Regions from separate parts of the Microbacterium neimengense genome, predicted to be linked through region 2. Evidence: predicted binding sites of a transcription regulator. Region 2 holds the regulator's gene; each other region holds the start of a gene.
What was found. Region 2 encodes HrcA, which represses chaperone genes, less so after heat shock. Its sites were predicted from a motif close to TTNGCACTCGNNNNNNNCGAGTGCNAA; they were not measured.
Positions count from the first base shown of each region.

Region 1: the regulator HrcA is predicted to act here: its motif matches at 2,275-2,301, upstream of groES (co-chaperone GroES).
Region 3: the regulator HrcA is predicted to act here: its motif matches at 2,194-2,220, upstream of ACYVJS_RS04865 (Hsp20/alpha crystallin family protein).

Region 1 covers NZ_BAAGRK010000002.1:78,690-83,002, reverse strand. Annotated here, with positions in the region: gene ACYVJS_RS01865 (ABC transporter substrate-binding protein) at 1-685, opposite strand, end outside; gene rarD (EamA family transporter RarD) at 845-1,798, opposite strand; gene groES (co-chaperone GroES) at 1,890-2,186, opposite strand; gene ACYVJS_RS01850 (class I SAM-dependent methyltransferase) at 2,328-3,515, shown strand; gene ACYVJS_RS01845 (hypothetical protein) at 3,516-3,749, opposite strand; gene ACYVJS_RS01840 (hypothetical protein) at 3,806-4,313, opposite strand, start outside.
Region 2 covers NZ_BAAGRK010000015.1:231,473-235,785, reverse strand. Annotated here, with positions in the region: gene dnaJ (molecular chaperone DnaJ) at 1-1,101, opposite strand, end outside; gene hrcA (heat-inducible transcriptional repressor HrcA) at 1,142-2,179, opposite strand; gene ACYVJS_RS11660 (carboxylesterase/lipase family protein) at 2,281-3,696, shown strand; gene hemW (radical SAM family heme chaperone HemW) at 3,698-4,313, opposite strand, start outside.
Region 3 covers NZ_BAAGRK010000003.1:457,552-461,864, reverse strand. Annotated here, with positions in the region: gene ACYVJS_RS04875 (long-chain-fatty-acid--CoA ligase) at 1-1,167, shown strand, start outside; gene ACYVJS_RS04870 (hypothetical protein) at 1,169-2,143, opposite strand; gene ACYVJS_RS04865 (Hsp20/alpha crystallin family protein) at 2,304-2,741, shown strand; gene ACYVJS_RS04860 (hypothetical protein) at 2,950-3,258, opposite strand; gene ACYVJS_RS04855 (helix-turn-helix transcriptional regulator) at 3,281-4,141, opposite strand; gene ACYVJS_RS04850 (class I SAM-dependent methyltransferase) at 4,140-4,313, shown strand, end outside.

The sequences.
Region 1 (4,313 bases), on a different contig from region 2:
CGCCCTTGGCGCCGTAGGTGACCGATCCGCCCGCACCGGTGACCGTCTCCTCGATCACGTCGCGCAGGCCCGTGCCGTACGCGTCGTTGAAGACGAGGAACGCGATGTTCGCGTTGCCGTCGCTCGTGATGAGCTGGCCCAGTGCGGAGCCCTGCACCGTGTCCGGCGGAGCGGTGCGGAAGTAGAAGGGCGAGTAGCCCGAGAGCGAAGCCGCCGTGTTCGCGGGCGAGATCTGCACGATCGGGCTCGCGCTCTTGGTGAGCTTGTCGACGACGTTCAGCGACACCGAGGAGGATGCGGCGCCGATCACGATCGAGACCTTCGCGTTGATGAGCTCGTCGGCCGAGGCGGACGAGACGGTCATGTCGTTGCTGTCACCGGAGTCGGTCCAGAACGTACATGCCTTGTCGCCCGCGGCGACGATGTCGTCGACAGCCAGGCCGACACCGGCGATCTCGGGCGGGCCGAGGAACGCCAGGGTTCCGGTGGTCGGCAGCAGGGTGCCGACCTTCAGGATGTCAGCGCTCGTGGTGCCGTCGGCGCAGTTCTGCGCCGTGTAGTCGCCACCTGCGTCTGAGCTGCCGGAGGGCGCTGCTTCGCCCCCGCCGGCACACCCGACGAGCGCAAGCGCCGAGACGCCCGCGAGGGCGGTCGCGGCAAACCACGCCTTCTTGGAGTGAACCATCTGGTTCCGTCCTTTCACTCTTCAATGCGCGACCTGGACGCCGCGTTGCGCCAGAAGCTAGCCGCGCATTGTTACGAGTGTGTTGTAGGCGCGCGTCGCGCACAGTCTCCGCACCCTTTCGCGACGAAATCGTTATGAATCGCGCCGCTTTTCGACGCATTACGTCAATTCGGCCACGTCGGACGGAGCGTTCTGCAATCCTGCGCCCTTGCGCGCACGGCGCGAGGCGACGATCGAATCCGCGCTCAACAGGATGAGCGCCGCCCACACGAGCGCGAAGCCCGCCCACCGTCCGGCCGTCATCGGCTCGCCCAGCACCCACCATCCGATGAGGAACTGCAGAACGGGCGCGACGAACTGGATGATGCCGAGCAGCGTCAGAGGCGCCCGGCGCGCACCCGCTGCGAACAGCAGCAGCGGAACGGCCGTCACGACGCCCGCCAGGGCGAGGGCCACCGTGGTGCCGACCCCGGCGGAGGCGAAGCCCAGCCCCGTCGTCAGACCCACGACGACGAGCTGCACGAGTGCGAGAGGGGTGAGCCAAAGCGATTCCAGCGTGAGCCCGCTGACCGCATCCACGGACGGGCCGATCTTCTTCTTCACGAGTCCGTAGAAACCGAACGAGAACGCGAGGATGAGGGCGATCCAGGGCATGGCGCCGTAGCCGACCACGATCACCACGACCGCGGCGGTCGCGAGCCCGATCGCCACCCACTGGGTCGGGCGCAGCCGCTCTCGCAGCACCAGCACGCCCAGCAGGACCGTGACGATCGGATTGATGAAGTAGCCGAGGCTCGTCTCGATGACGTGACCGCTCAGGGTGCCGATGAGATAGGTCTGCCAGTTGATGTAGATCAGGATGCCCGCGACCACAGTGAGAGCGACGAGCCGACCCTGACGCAGGATGGCGGCGAGGCGCCGCCACGAGCGTGTCACCGCGATCAGGAGCGCGCAGAAGACCAGCGACAGCAGGATCCGCCACGCCACGATCTCGAAGGCGCCCACCGGCGCCAGCAGCAGGAAGTACAGCGGCAACACGCCCCACAGGAGATATGCGGAGAAGGCGTACAGGCCGCCGGCGAGGCCCTGCTCGGGGGAAGTGCGTGGGTTCACCGATCCAGCCTAGGACCGCGGGCGCTACCGGGGCGCGCCCGCAACGAACGAAGCCCCCGGCCGAACGGCCGGGGGCTTCGAGCAGTCGATGTCAGCGAACGACGACCGCGAGCACGTCGCGCGCGGAGAGCACGAGGTACTCGTCGGCGCCGAACTTGACCTCGGTGCCGCCGTACTTGCTGTAGATCACGCGGTCGCCGACGGCGACGTCGAGCGGAACACGGTTGCCGTTGTCGTCGATGCGGCCGGGGCCCACGGCCACGACCTCGCCCTCCTGGGGCTTCTCCTTGGCGGTGTCGGGGATGACCAGGCCACTAGCGGTGGTCTGCTCGGCCTCGACCTGCTGGATGACGATGCGGTCCTCGAGCGGCTTGATGGAAACCGACACGGTCTACCTCTTCTTTCTCGCTTCGTGAAACGGAAGACTCAGTTAGCACCCTCACACCGAGAGTGCTAATGGCAAGTCTAGAGGCGTCCTGGCACTCGTGCAACGCGAGTGCCAACACAACCTCGCGCCTAGGCTGGAGCGATGGAGATGAGCGAGCTGCGCGCCCTTCTCACCCCCGAAGGCCTGCGCCTGCTGGATGAGACGGGACCGATCGAGTCGACGGCGGCGGTCGCGACGGCCGTGGGCAGGCTTCGTGCTGCGGGACACGGGCCCGACCTCGTCTCGGCCGTCGTCGGCCAGGCGCGACTCCGCTCCCGCGCGGCGGCTAAGTTCGGACCGTTCGCCGGCCGGATGCTCTTCACCCCGGCGGGGCTCGAGCAGGCCACCCGCCTGAGTGTGGCCGCCCGCCATGCCGGCCGGTTCCGCGACGCGGGACGCCGCCAGATCGCCGATCTCGGATGCGGCATCGGAGGCGACGCGCTGGGCTTCGCAGCCCTCGGGCTCGAGGTCGCCGCCGTGGACGCCGATGAGGCGACCGCGGCCGTCGCCGCCTACAATCTGGCGCCCTTCGGCGATACCGTCACGGTCTCGCACGCCCGCGCGGAGGATGTGGATCTCGGCGACAGGGATGCGGTGTGGCTCGACCCCGCCAGACGCCCGGTCGGCGGCTCGCACAACGATCGCCTCAGGGCCGACGAATACAGCCCGGCGCTCGGCTGGGCGTTCGAGCTCGCTGAACGCATGCCGACCGGTATCAAGCTCGGTCCCGGCTTCGATCGCGACAGCATCCCCGACGGTGTCGAAGCGCAGTGGATCAGTGTGGACGGATCGACCATCGAACTCGTCCTCTTCTCCCGGGAGCTGGCTCGCGACGGGGTGCGGCGTGCCGCGCTCGTCGTCCGCGGCGACCAGGTGCACGAGCTCACCTCCGCCCACGACGCCGAAGACGTCGAGCCGCGCCCGCTCGGCGCATTCCTGCACGAGCCGGACGGCGCCGTGATCCGCGCCCGCCTGATCGGCGACGTGGCCCGATCGCTGGATGCGGGCACGCTCGACGAACGCATCGCCTACCTCACCTCGGACGAGGCGGTGACGAGCCCGTTCGTGCAGAGCTTCCGCGTGCGGGAGCAGCTCCCCACCGACGAGAAGAAGCTCGCCCGCGCCCTTCGCGAACGCGGTATCGGCACGCTCGAGATCAAGAAGCGCGGCGTGGACGTGGACCCGGCGCAGCTGCGCACCCGGCTCAAGCTCAAGGGCGAGGCCTCGGCGACGCTGCTGCTGACGCGGATCGGCGACAGGCGTACGGCGATCCTGGCGGACCGCGTCTGATCAGCCCTCGCCGATGACCCTGCGTCGTCGGAACACGGTCGCTGCATACACGAAGGCCGCCGCGGCCGCGATGACGATCACCCCGGCGGCGACGGCTGCCGCCGCCCCCAGCAGCGCGTTGTCCTCGAGAAAGGCCGCGACGGCGATGAACACCGCGCTCGGCACCAGCATGCAGGCCAGAACCCCGGCCGCGACCACGATGACAGGGCTGATTCGTCCCCACTCGATCCCCATGCTTGCGAACCTATCAAGCACACCGGCGGGCAGGAGCACGCCCCCGGGGGGGAAAGTCAGCCGATCCACCCCGATTGGATGCCCGCATACATGAGCCATCCCGCACTGTAGATCAGCGAGAGCGCACCGAGCGCCACCCCCCACGCGGCGATCGGACGACTCTCCACGCGGCCGCGCAACGACATGACCCCCAGAACGACGGCGCCCACCCCGATCGGGAAGCCCCATCCGACCACGATGGCGACGATGAGGGCCACCACGGCGAAGCCGAGGGAGAGCGTTGCGAAGTTGGCGGGTGCGCCGGAATCCGTCGTCGGCAGGGTCGCGGTCGTCGCGGGGAGCTCCTCGTGCTCGGCGACCTGCTCCCGCACGTCCACGGGCGCGGTCGGCGGGCGGGTGAAGCCGCCGCGGTGCGTGCCCGGGAGCTCGGCGGGCTGCGTCGGGACGATGACGTCTTCGGAGGGCGACGCGACGCGGGCGACGACCGGCACGTCGTCGACGGGCTGCTCGTGCGGCGAAGGTTCCAGAGCGGCGGCCGCCGCCAGCAGGGGCTGCGCGGCCGCG
Region 2 (4,313 bases):
GAAGCGGTCGCGGAGCTTGGCGAACAGGCCCTGCTGGAACTCGGACAGGCGGGGAGCAGGCGCCTTGGTCTTCTTGGCGAACTCCTCGATGAGAGCCCGCTCCTTGTGGTCCAGACGGGTCGGGGTGACCACGTGGACGCCGATCTTGAGGTCGCCGCGCTGGTTGCCGCGCAACGGCGTGATGCCGCGTCCCTTGATCGTCAGCACGTCGCCGGCCTGGACCCCGGCGCGCAGCTCCAGGTCGACGGGCCCGTCCAACGCCTCGATCCGCGTGGTTGTTCCGAGGATCGCGTCGGGCATCGAGACGTCGAGGGTTGCGAGCAGATCGTCGCCGTCGCGGCTGAAGACCTCGTCGGCGGCCACCGTGATCTCCAGGTACAGGTCGCCATGGGGGCCGCCCGCGGGGCCCACCTCGCCGGAGCCGGGAAGCTGCAGCCGAAGGCCCGTCTCGACGCCCGCCGGGATGTCCACCGAGACGGTGCGCCGCGCGCGTACCCGCCCCTGGCCCTGGCAGGTCGCGCAGGGATACGGGATCGTCGTGCCGTAGCCCTGACACGTGGCGCACGGCTGATTCGTGACGACGTTGCCGAGAAGGCTGCGGACCGTGCGCTGCACGTGGCCGCTGCCGTGACAGATGTCGCATGTGACGGGCGACGTACCCGGCTGGCAACACCCGCCCTCGCACGTCTCGCACAGCACGGCGGTGTCCACCTCGATGTCGCGATGAGCCCCGAAGATCACTTCCCGCAGCTCGAGCGTCACGCGCACGAGGGCGTCCTGGCCTCGCTCGGTGCGCGAGCGCGGACGCACGCGCCCCGCCCCGCTTCCGCCGCCGAAGAATGTGTCGAAGATGTCGCTGAACCCGCCGAAGCCCTGGGCGCCGCCGAATCCACCGCTGTCGCCGCCCATGTCGTACCGACGACGCTGCTCGCTGTCGCTCAGCACGTCGTAGGCGTGCGTGACGAGCTTGAACCGCTCCGCCGCATCCTCGCCGGGGTTCACATCGGGATGCAGCTGACGCGCGAGCTTGCGGTACGCCTTCTTGATGTCGTCCTGCGATGCGTCGCGGGGCACCCCGAGTACTTCGTAGTGGTCTGCCACTTCAGCCTTCCCGTCCGCGTGACGCGGAATCGTCTCGCGCTCAGCGCGCGCGTTCGTCTTCTTCCAGCAGACGGCTCAGGTAGTGAGCCACGGCGCGGACGGCCGCGAGGTTGCTGGAGTAGTCCATCCGAGTGGGGCCGAGCACGCCCACGCGCGCCTGCCCTCCGGTCGTGTCGTAATCACTGGCCACCACGGAAGCCTCGACGAGTCCGAACGCCTCGTTCTCGCGTCCGATGGATGCTGCGAGCCCCTGCGCGTCGGCCACCATCTCCCCCATCAGACGGAGCAGGGTGACCTGCTCCTCGATCGCTTCCAACAGCGGGTAGATGCTGCCGCGGAAGTCGCCCTCCGCACGAGCGAGGTTGGCCGTTCCCGCCATCACGAGCCGATCCTGGCGGAACTCGTCGAGCTCCTCGCCGACCGTACGCAGGAGCGCCCCGAGGGCGCGATCGGCGCGGCTGTCGGTCAGCGTCTCGGCGAGAGCCTGGGCGACGCGCTGCGTCCCCTCGCGCACCGGTCGCCCGGTCACGAGGACCGACACCTGCGCGCGGAGCGTCGCCACATCCGTCTCCTCGAGCGGCTCGGGCGCCGCCATCAGTCGCTGCGACACCCGACCGGTGTCGGTGACGAGCACGACGACCAGACGCGAACCGCCGAGGTGGACGAGCTCGACGTGCGTGATGCTCGCACGCTCGAACGACGGGTACTGCACGAGCGCGACCTGCCCGGTGAGCTGGGTCAGAGCGCGGACCGTCCGTCCGAGCATGTCGTCCAAGTCCGCCGGGGCCCCGAGGAACGCCGTGATCGCCGAGCGCTGGGCGCTCGTGAGCGGGCGCAGCTCGGCGAGGTGGTTCACGAAGACGCGGTAGCCCTTGTCGGTCGGCACCCGGCCGGACGAGGTGTGCGGTGCGGTGATGAGCTCCTCGTCCTCGAGCAGCGCCATGTCGTTGCGGATCGTCGCCGCGGACACGCCGAACGAGTGACGTTCGACGATCGACTTGCTGCCGACGGGTTCACGCGTCTCGACGTAGTCCTGGACGATCGCTCGAAGCACGTCGAGTCCCCGATCGCTGACCATGCGCACTCCCTCCTGGCACTCGAGGTCTGGGAGTGCCAATTCTAGCGCGCTCGAGCCGTGAGTCTCCGGAAGGCACCCGTAGACTCGCGAGAGGAGGTCCTATGCCGCATCCTGTCGTCCACACCGAGACCGGAGCCGTTTCCGGGACCCGCTCCGAGGGGATCGAGCGCTACCTCGGCATCCCCTATGCCGAACCGCCGGTCGGCGCGCGGCGATTCGCCCTCCCCGAGCCGGCAGCGGCGTGGGACGGTGTGCGCGAGGGCACGGCGTTCGGTCCCACATCGCCTCAGTCGCCCTACCCGGGCGAGATCGGCAAGCTCCTCCCCTCGACGATCATCCCCGGGGACGACATCCTGACCGTCAACGTGTGGCGACCCGAGAACGCGGACGGCGCCGCGGTCATGCTCTGGTTCCACGGTGGAGCGCTCGAGCGCGGCACGGCGGCGATCAGCACGTACGACGGCAGCCCGTTCGCGCGCGATGGCGTCGTCTTCGTCTCGGCGAACTACCGGCTGGGGACCGAGGGGTTCTCGGTCCTGTCCGATGCGCCGCGCAACATCGGGCTCGCCGATGCCGCCGAGGCGCTGCGGTGGACGCATCGCAACATCGCGCGCTTCGGCGGCGATCCGTCGCGGATCACGATCTTCGGCGAGTCCGCCGGCGGGGCCGTGGTCGCCGCGCTCCTGGCCCGCGAGGACCTGCGCCCGCTCCTCGCGGGAGGCATCATCGAGTCGGGACCCCTCGACGCTGCGACGCCCGAGCGCGCCGCCCGTCCCGCGCGCGACATCGCCCGGCGGCTCGGCATCCCCGCCACCGCGGAGGCCTTCCGCGAGATCTCGCCGCAGCGGCTCGTCGCGGCCAGGGATGAGCTGACGGCGAACTCGACACTCATCAAGGCCGCCCCCGGCTTCAACGCGAGCATCGATCCGACGACGTTGCCGGAGAACCCTCGCCGCGCGCTCGTCGACGCCGACGTCCCGGTCATCATCGGCACGAACACCGACGAGTACCGACTCTGGGACACACCTGCCGCTTTCGCGAAGCTCTCGCGCGGCACCTACGCGCTTCTCGCGCTCGCGAAGCGTCTCCCTCGCGGCGTGTGGCGCGCGTACCGAGCGGCATTTCCCGACGCCTCTCCGGGAGAGATCATCGGACAGGTCCTGACGGATCTGGCGGTGCGACAACCGGCCATCGAGGTCGCGCGTGCGCGCCGCGCACCCACCTTCGTCTACGAATTCGCCTGGGCGAGTCCGGTGCGCGATCTTCGCGCCGCGCACGCTCTCGAACTCGGCTTCGTCTTCGACGCGCTGGGCGACGAGGGCGCGATCACGATGGCCGGGACGGCGGCTCCGCAGGGGTTGGCCACGCGCATGCACGCCGACTGGATCCGTTTCGCCGAAACCGGCGATCCCGGCTGGCCGGCGTTCCGCGACGATGCGCTCGTGCGCCGCTACGACACCGAGACCGAGGACGTGCCGCTGCCGCGCGCGCAGGTGCTCGCGGCGCTGGCCCGCTGACTCAGTCGGTCAGAGCCCGCACCACCGCGTCGGCGAGGAGCCGGCCACGACGCGTGAGCACGATCCGACCGCGCAGTGCGGCCGCCCCCTCCACCAGGCCGTCGGCGATCAGCCCGGCCACGGCGCTGCGTCGGTCGGTCGGGACGACCTCGATCGGCAGCCCCTCACGGATGCGGGACTCCAGCAGGATGCGCTCGAGCGTACGGGCCTCTCGGTCGGGGACCTCCCTGGCCGCCGCCGGAGACGACCCCAGCGAGAGCCGCTGCGCGTACGCGGCCGGGTGCTTCACGTTCCACCAGCGCACGCCGGCGACGTGGCTGTGCGCGCCCGGACCGAACCCCCACCAGTCTGTTCCGCGCCAGTAGGCGAGGTTGTGGCGTGAGCGGTGGTCTGTGCCGCGCGCCCAATTGGATACCTCGTACCAGTCGTAGCCCGCATCCGCCATCGCGTCGTCGACGAGCTCGTACATCTCGGCCTGCAGGTCGTCATCGGGCGCGGGGACCTCACCGGAGCGGATGCGGCGGGCGAGCTTCGTCCCGTCCTCGATGATGAGCGCGTAGGCGGAGAGATGATCCGGCTCCAGCGCCAGCGCCGCATCCACCGACGCACGCCAGTCG
Region 3 (4,313 bases), on a different contig from region 2:
ACGCGTGAGGCGATGACCACCCGCCCGCGCGCCCGCGGCCTGCTCGAATGGTCCGACTTCGTGCGCGTGCGCAAGCTCCCGCGCAAGTGGCCGAAGCCGCGTCTGGACGACACCGCACTGCTGCAGCTGACGAGCGGCACGACGGGCACGCCCAAAGCGGCGATCCTCTCGCACCGCAACCTCCGCTCCAACGCCGCTCAGGGGCGCGCGTGGGTGCCGGGCCTCACCGAGGGCGGCGAGGTGTTCTACGCCGTGCTCCCGCTGTTCCACGCGTACGGGCTCACCCTCTGCCTCACCTTCGCCATCTCCCTGGGGGCGCGTGTGGTGCTGTTCCCGAAGTTCGACGTGGATGCGGTCGTCGCTGCCTCCGCCACCTCGAAGCCCACGTTCCTGCCCGCCGTGCCGCCGATCTACGACGCGCTCTCGCGGGCCAGCACCCGTAAGGGCGTCGATCTGTCCAGCATCCGCTTCGCCATCTCCGGGGCGACGAGCCTGCCGGTGCCCACGGTGACGCGCTGGGAGGAGGCGACGGGCGGACTTCTCGTGGAGGGCTACGGCATGACCGAGACCTCGCCGGTCGCGCTCGGCAACCCGATCGGGCCCTCGCGGCGCCCCGGCACCGTGGGAGTCCCGTTCCCGAGCACCGAGATCCGGGTCGTCGACCCCGACGATCCGCGGGTCGACCGCCCGGCCGGAGAGGCGGGGGAGCTGCTCATCCGCGGCCCGCAGGTGTTCCAGGGCTACTGGCAGCAGCCCGACGAGACCGCGGCCGTGCTGCTTCCCGGAGGATGGCTGCGCACCGGCGACATCGTGACGGTGAGCGAGGACGGCTTCGTGACCGTCATCGACCGCGTCAAAGAACTCATCATCACAGGCGGCTTCAATGTCAGCCCGACCGAGGTGGAGCAGGTGCTGCTGCTCCACCCGGATGTGGCGGAGGCGGCCGTCGTGGGCATTCCGCGTCCCTCCGGCGGCGAGGACGTGGTGGCCGCCATCGTGGCCCGGGAAGGCGCCGTCTTCGACGCGGCCGCCCTGCGCGACTTCGCGCGCACGCACATCACCTCGTACAAGGTGCCCAAGCGCATCGTCCAGGTGGAGGACCTGCCGCGCTCGCAGATCGGCAAGGTGCTGCGCCGCGTCGTCCGCGAGCGCCTCTCGGCCCGCTGATTCAGGCGCGCGAGAGGGTCACCAAGCCGCGGCGTGAGGTGGTCTTCTCGAGGCCTTCGGTCTGGGCAAGGCGGAGCGTTCGCGCCGGCAGGGGAGGCAGCTCGGACGCCACGCCGTCCGCCTGCTTCGCGATGCCCACCAGCAGGGTCAGGTCGACCCCCGGTGCGGTGACCTCGAGCCGCGCGTAGTCGCTTTTGGTGCCCCATCGCAGCCGCTCGATCTCGCTCAGCCGAAGCGCGCGCGTCGTCCCGCCTGCCGTAATCCACATCCGGTCGCGTGACACGCGCACGCTCGCCTCGACCGAGCGCCGGCGCAGCAGCGCGGTGACGATGAGGTAGGCGGGGAAGGCGAAGAGCGCCCCGAGCGCGAGGATCAGCATGCGGGGTCCGAGCCGCTCGACGATGGTGCTGAACATGATGAGCGCCGTCGTGACGACCGCTCCCGTCGCGACGATGGTGGCGACCATCCACGCGGTGAGTTCCCGCATCCGCATCGGTATCGCCCGGAATCGGATGACGACGGCATCGCCGTCGTTCTCCCACGCCAGCGGCTGCCGCGGCTGTGACCGTGTCTTCCCGGGCAGGAAGGTGATGACGCGATTGAGGAGGGTGAGCCAGACCCAACCGGCCGCGGGCGGCAATGCGAGCAGCAGCCCCGCGTAGATCGCCTGCGGTGCGCCGGGCGCGAAGAGCGGCGGAAGGAGCTCGATCGATGCGTAGATCGCCGGCGCGAGGGCGATGGACACCAGGAGGTGGACGATCGCGCCGGTTGGATGCGGCAATCGCCCCGTCAGGTTCACGAACCACATTCCGCACAGCGCGCCCGCGATGATCGTCATCAGGTACGAGAACAACCCACCGTCGGTGAGGTATCCGGGTAGGGCGGCCACGCCGCAGGCGGCCGCCCAGATCAGCGGGTTCAGGGCGATCCTCCGCAGCAGAGGCGGCCGGGTCGCCGCCTCTGTGGAGGGGGTCACGGGGCGATTCTATGAGGGCGCCGACGGTGCTCCAGAGCTGCCTGCGGGAACTGGCACTCTCCATGTGAGAGTGCTAATCTGTGATTGTTGAGTCAAGGGGGCTCAACTTATGGACTACGGGTCGGATCCCACATCCGATCCCGCTCGAGAGGAGACGACTATGGCTGCATACGACTCGCTCCGTGACCTGGAGCGCATGGCGAACACGTTCTTCGACACCGCACGGCGCGGCCCTCGGCAGATGCCGATGGACCTCTACCGTGACGGCGACCACTACGTCCTCACCGCCGACCTGCCGGGCATCGACCCCGGGTCGGTCGACGTCGACATCGACGGTCAGCTGCTCACCATCCGCGCCGAGCGCACGCTGTCGGCGGGTGATGGCGTGACCTGGATCACGCGCGAGCGGACGTCGGGTACCTTCCTGCGTCAGCTGAGCCTCGGTCAGGGGCTCGACACCGAGAAGATCTCGGCGAGCTACCGCAACGGTGTGCTGAGCGTCACGATCCCCGTCAGCGAGAAGGCCAAGCCGCGCAAGGTCGAGATCGCCACGGGTGACGATGCTCCGGCGCTGCAGGTCTCGGAGTCGCAGAGCTGACGTATCGCGGACAGCAGTAAGGGCCGGTCGGAGAGGCTTCCGACCGGCCCTTGTCCCTTTGCACCAAGAGTGTCCTGCAATCACATGTCGGTAGCTGCCACAGCAAAACAACTACCGTGCGAGCACTCTATAACGGTGAGATAACGGAGGGGAAGAGGTTTCCGTTACCTTTTCGTGATTCTTTGCTGACGCATAGCCGACTGCCGGGTTAGCGTTCCCGTACCGGCGTGATCAGCACCCCGCCGAAGCGCGCCTCGGAGTACTCCCACTCGCGGCCATCGACCCACACCCGTGCCGAGGCGCAGGGGAGCGACTCATGCTCCCCGTTCGGCCAATGCAGGACGAACCCGCCGCCGAACGATGCGTTCGACCCGGTGACGCGGGCGCCGTCCGCATCCACGGCGCGGGCCTCGCACTCGCCGCAGAGGTACTCCGGGTACCGGTCCGACTGCGCGACCTGGGCGCCGCAATGAGGGCAGGGTTGTGTGCCGCGGGAACCGGGGAGGAACGCACTCATGGCACGAGTGTAGGTCGGGCGCTCACGCCGCCGGCGGGAGCCAGATCGTCAGGCGCACGGCGTCGTCCGGCAGATGGAGGATCTCGTAGCTCCGCTCGACGACGACGCCGTCGAGTCCGCGGATGCGGGTGGTCGCGCCCCGGCGCCGCTCGACGATGTGCCCGCCCCACCACGCCGCGAACTGCTCGCTGCGCGCCCCGAGTTCGCGCACAAGCTCACCCAGGCGCGGGTCGTCGAGGCGGTCGACGTTCGCCGCGCGGAGGTGGGCGACGGCGCCGCGAGCGAGATCCTCCCAGTCGAGGAACGTCTCACGGGCGCGCGGATCTGTGAGCAGGTAACGGCAGGTGTTGCGCTGCTCCGGTGGAAGCTCGGCGAGTCCGGCGTACAGCGACATCCCCTCCTCGTTCGCTGCGACGATCGTGCTGAACCTGTCGAGCACGTACGCGGGTTGCGGGCGGACCGCTGCGACGAGAGCGGACATCCGCGGGACGAGGTCGGTGTCCGCCGTCGGTTCGGCAGGTGCGGCGTTGGCGTCGCGAAGCCGCACGAGGTGTCGGGCCGCATCCGGCGACAGCGCGAGGGCGTCGGCGAGGGCGGAGATCACCGCGTCGCTCGGGTGGGACTCGCGTCCTTGCTCCAGACGGATGTAGTAGTCGACGCTGATCCCGGCGCGGGTCGCGACCTCTTCCCGGCGTAGGCCCGGAGTCCGCCGGGCGCCGGGGGTGTCGTGGTCGGGCGCGAGCGCCCTGTCTTGACGGCGAGCGCGGAGGAAATCGCCGAGTTCGTTCGAGATGACCGGCTCCTCTCGGCTGGGTGGGTGGATCGCTCCTATGAACAGTACGGTCTTCCATGGCGGCGCCTCGAAGACGGAATGTGGAGGCATGTCCACCTACACGCACGGTCACCATGAATCCGTCCTGCGATCGCACCGCTGGCGCACCGCCGAGAACTCCGCCGCGTACCTCCTGCCGTTTCTCGGGTCCGACGACCGGCTGCTGGATGTGGGGGCCGGGCCCGGCACGATCACGGTCGACCTCGCGGAGCGCGTGGCCCAC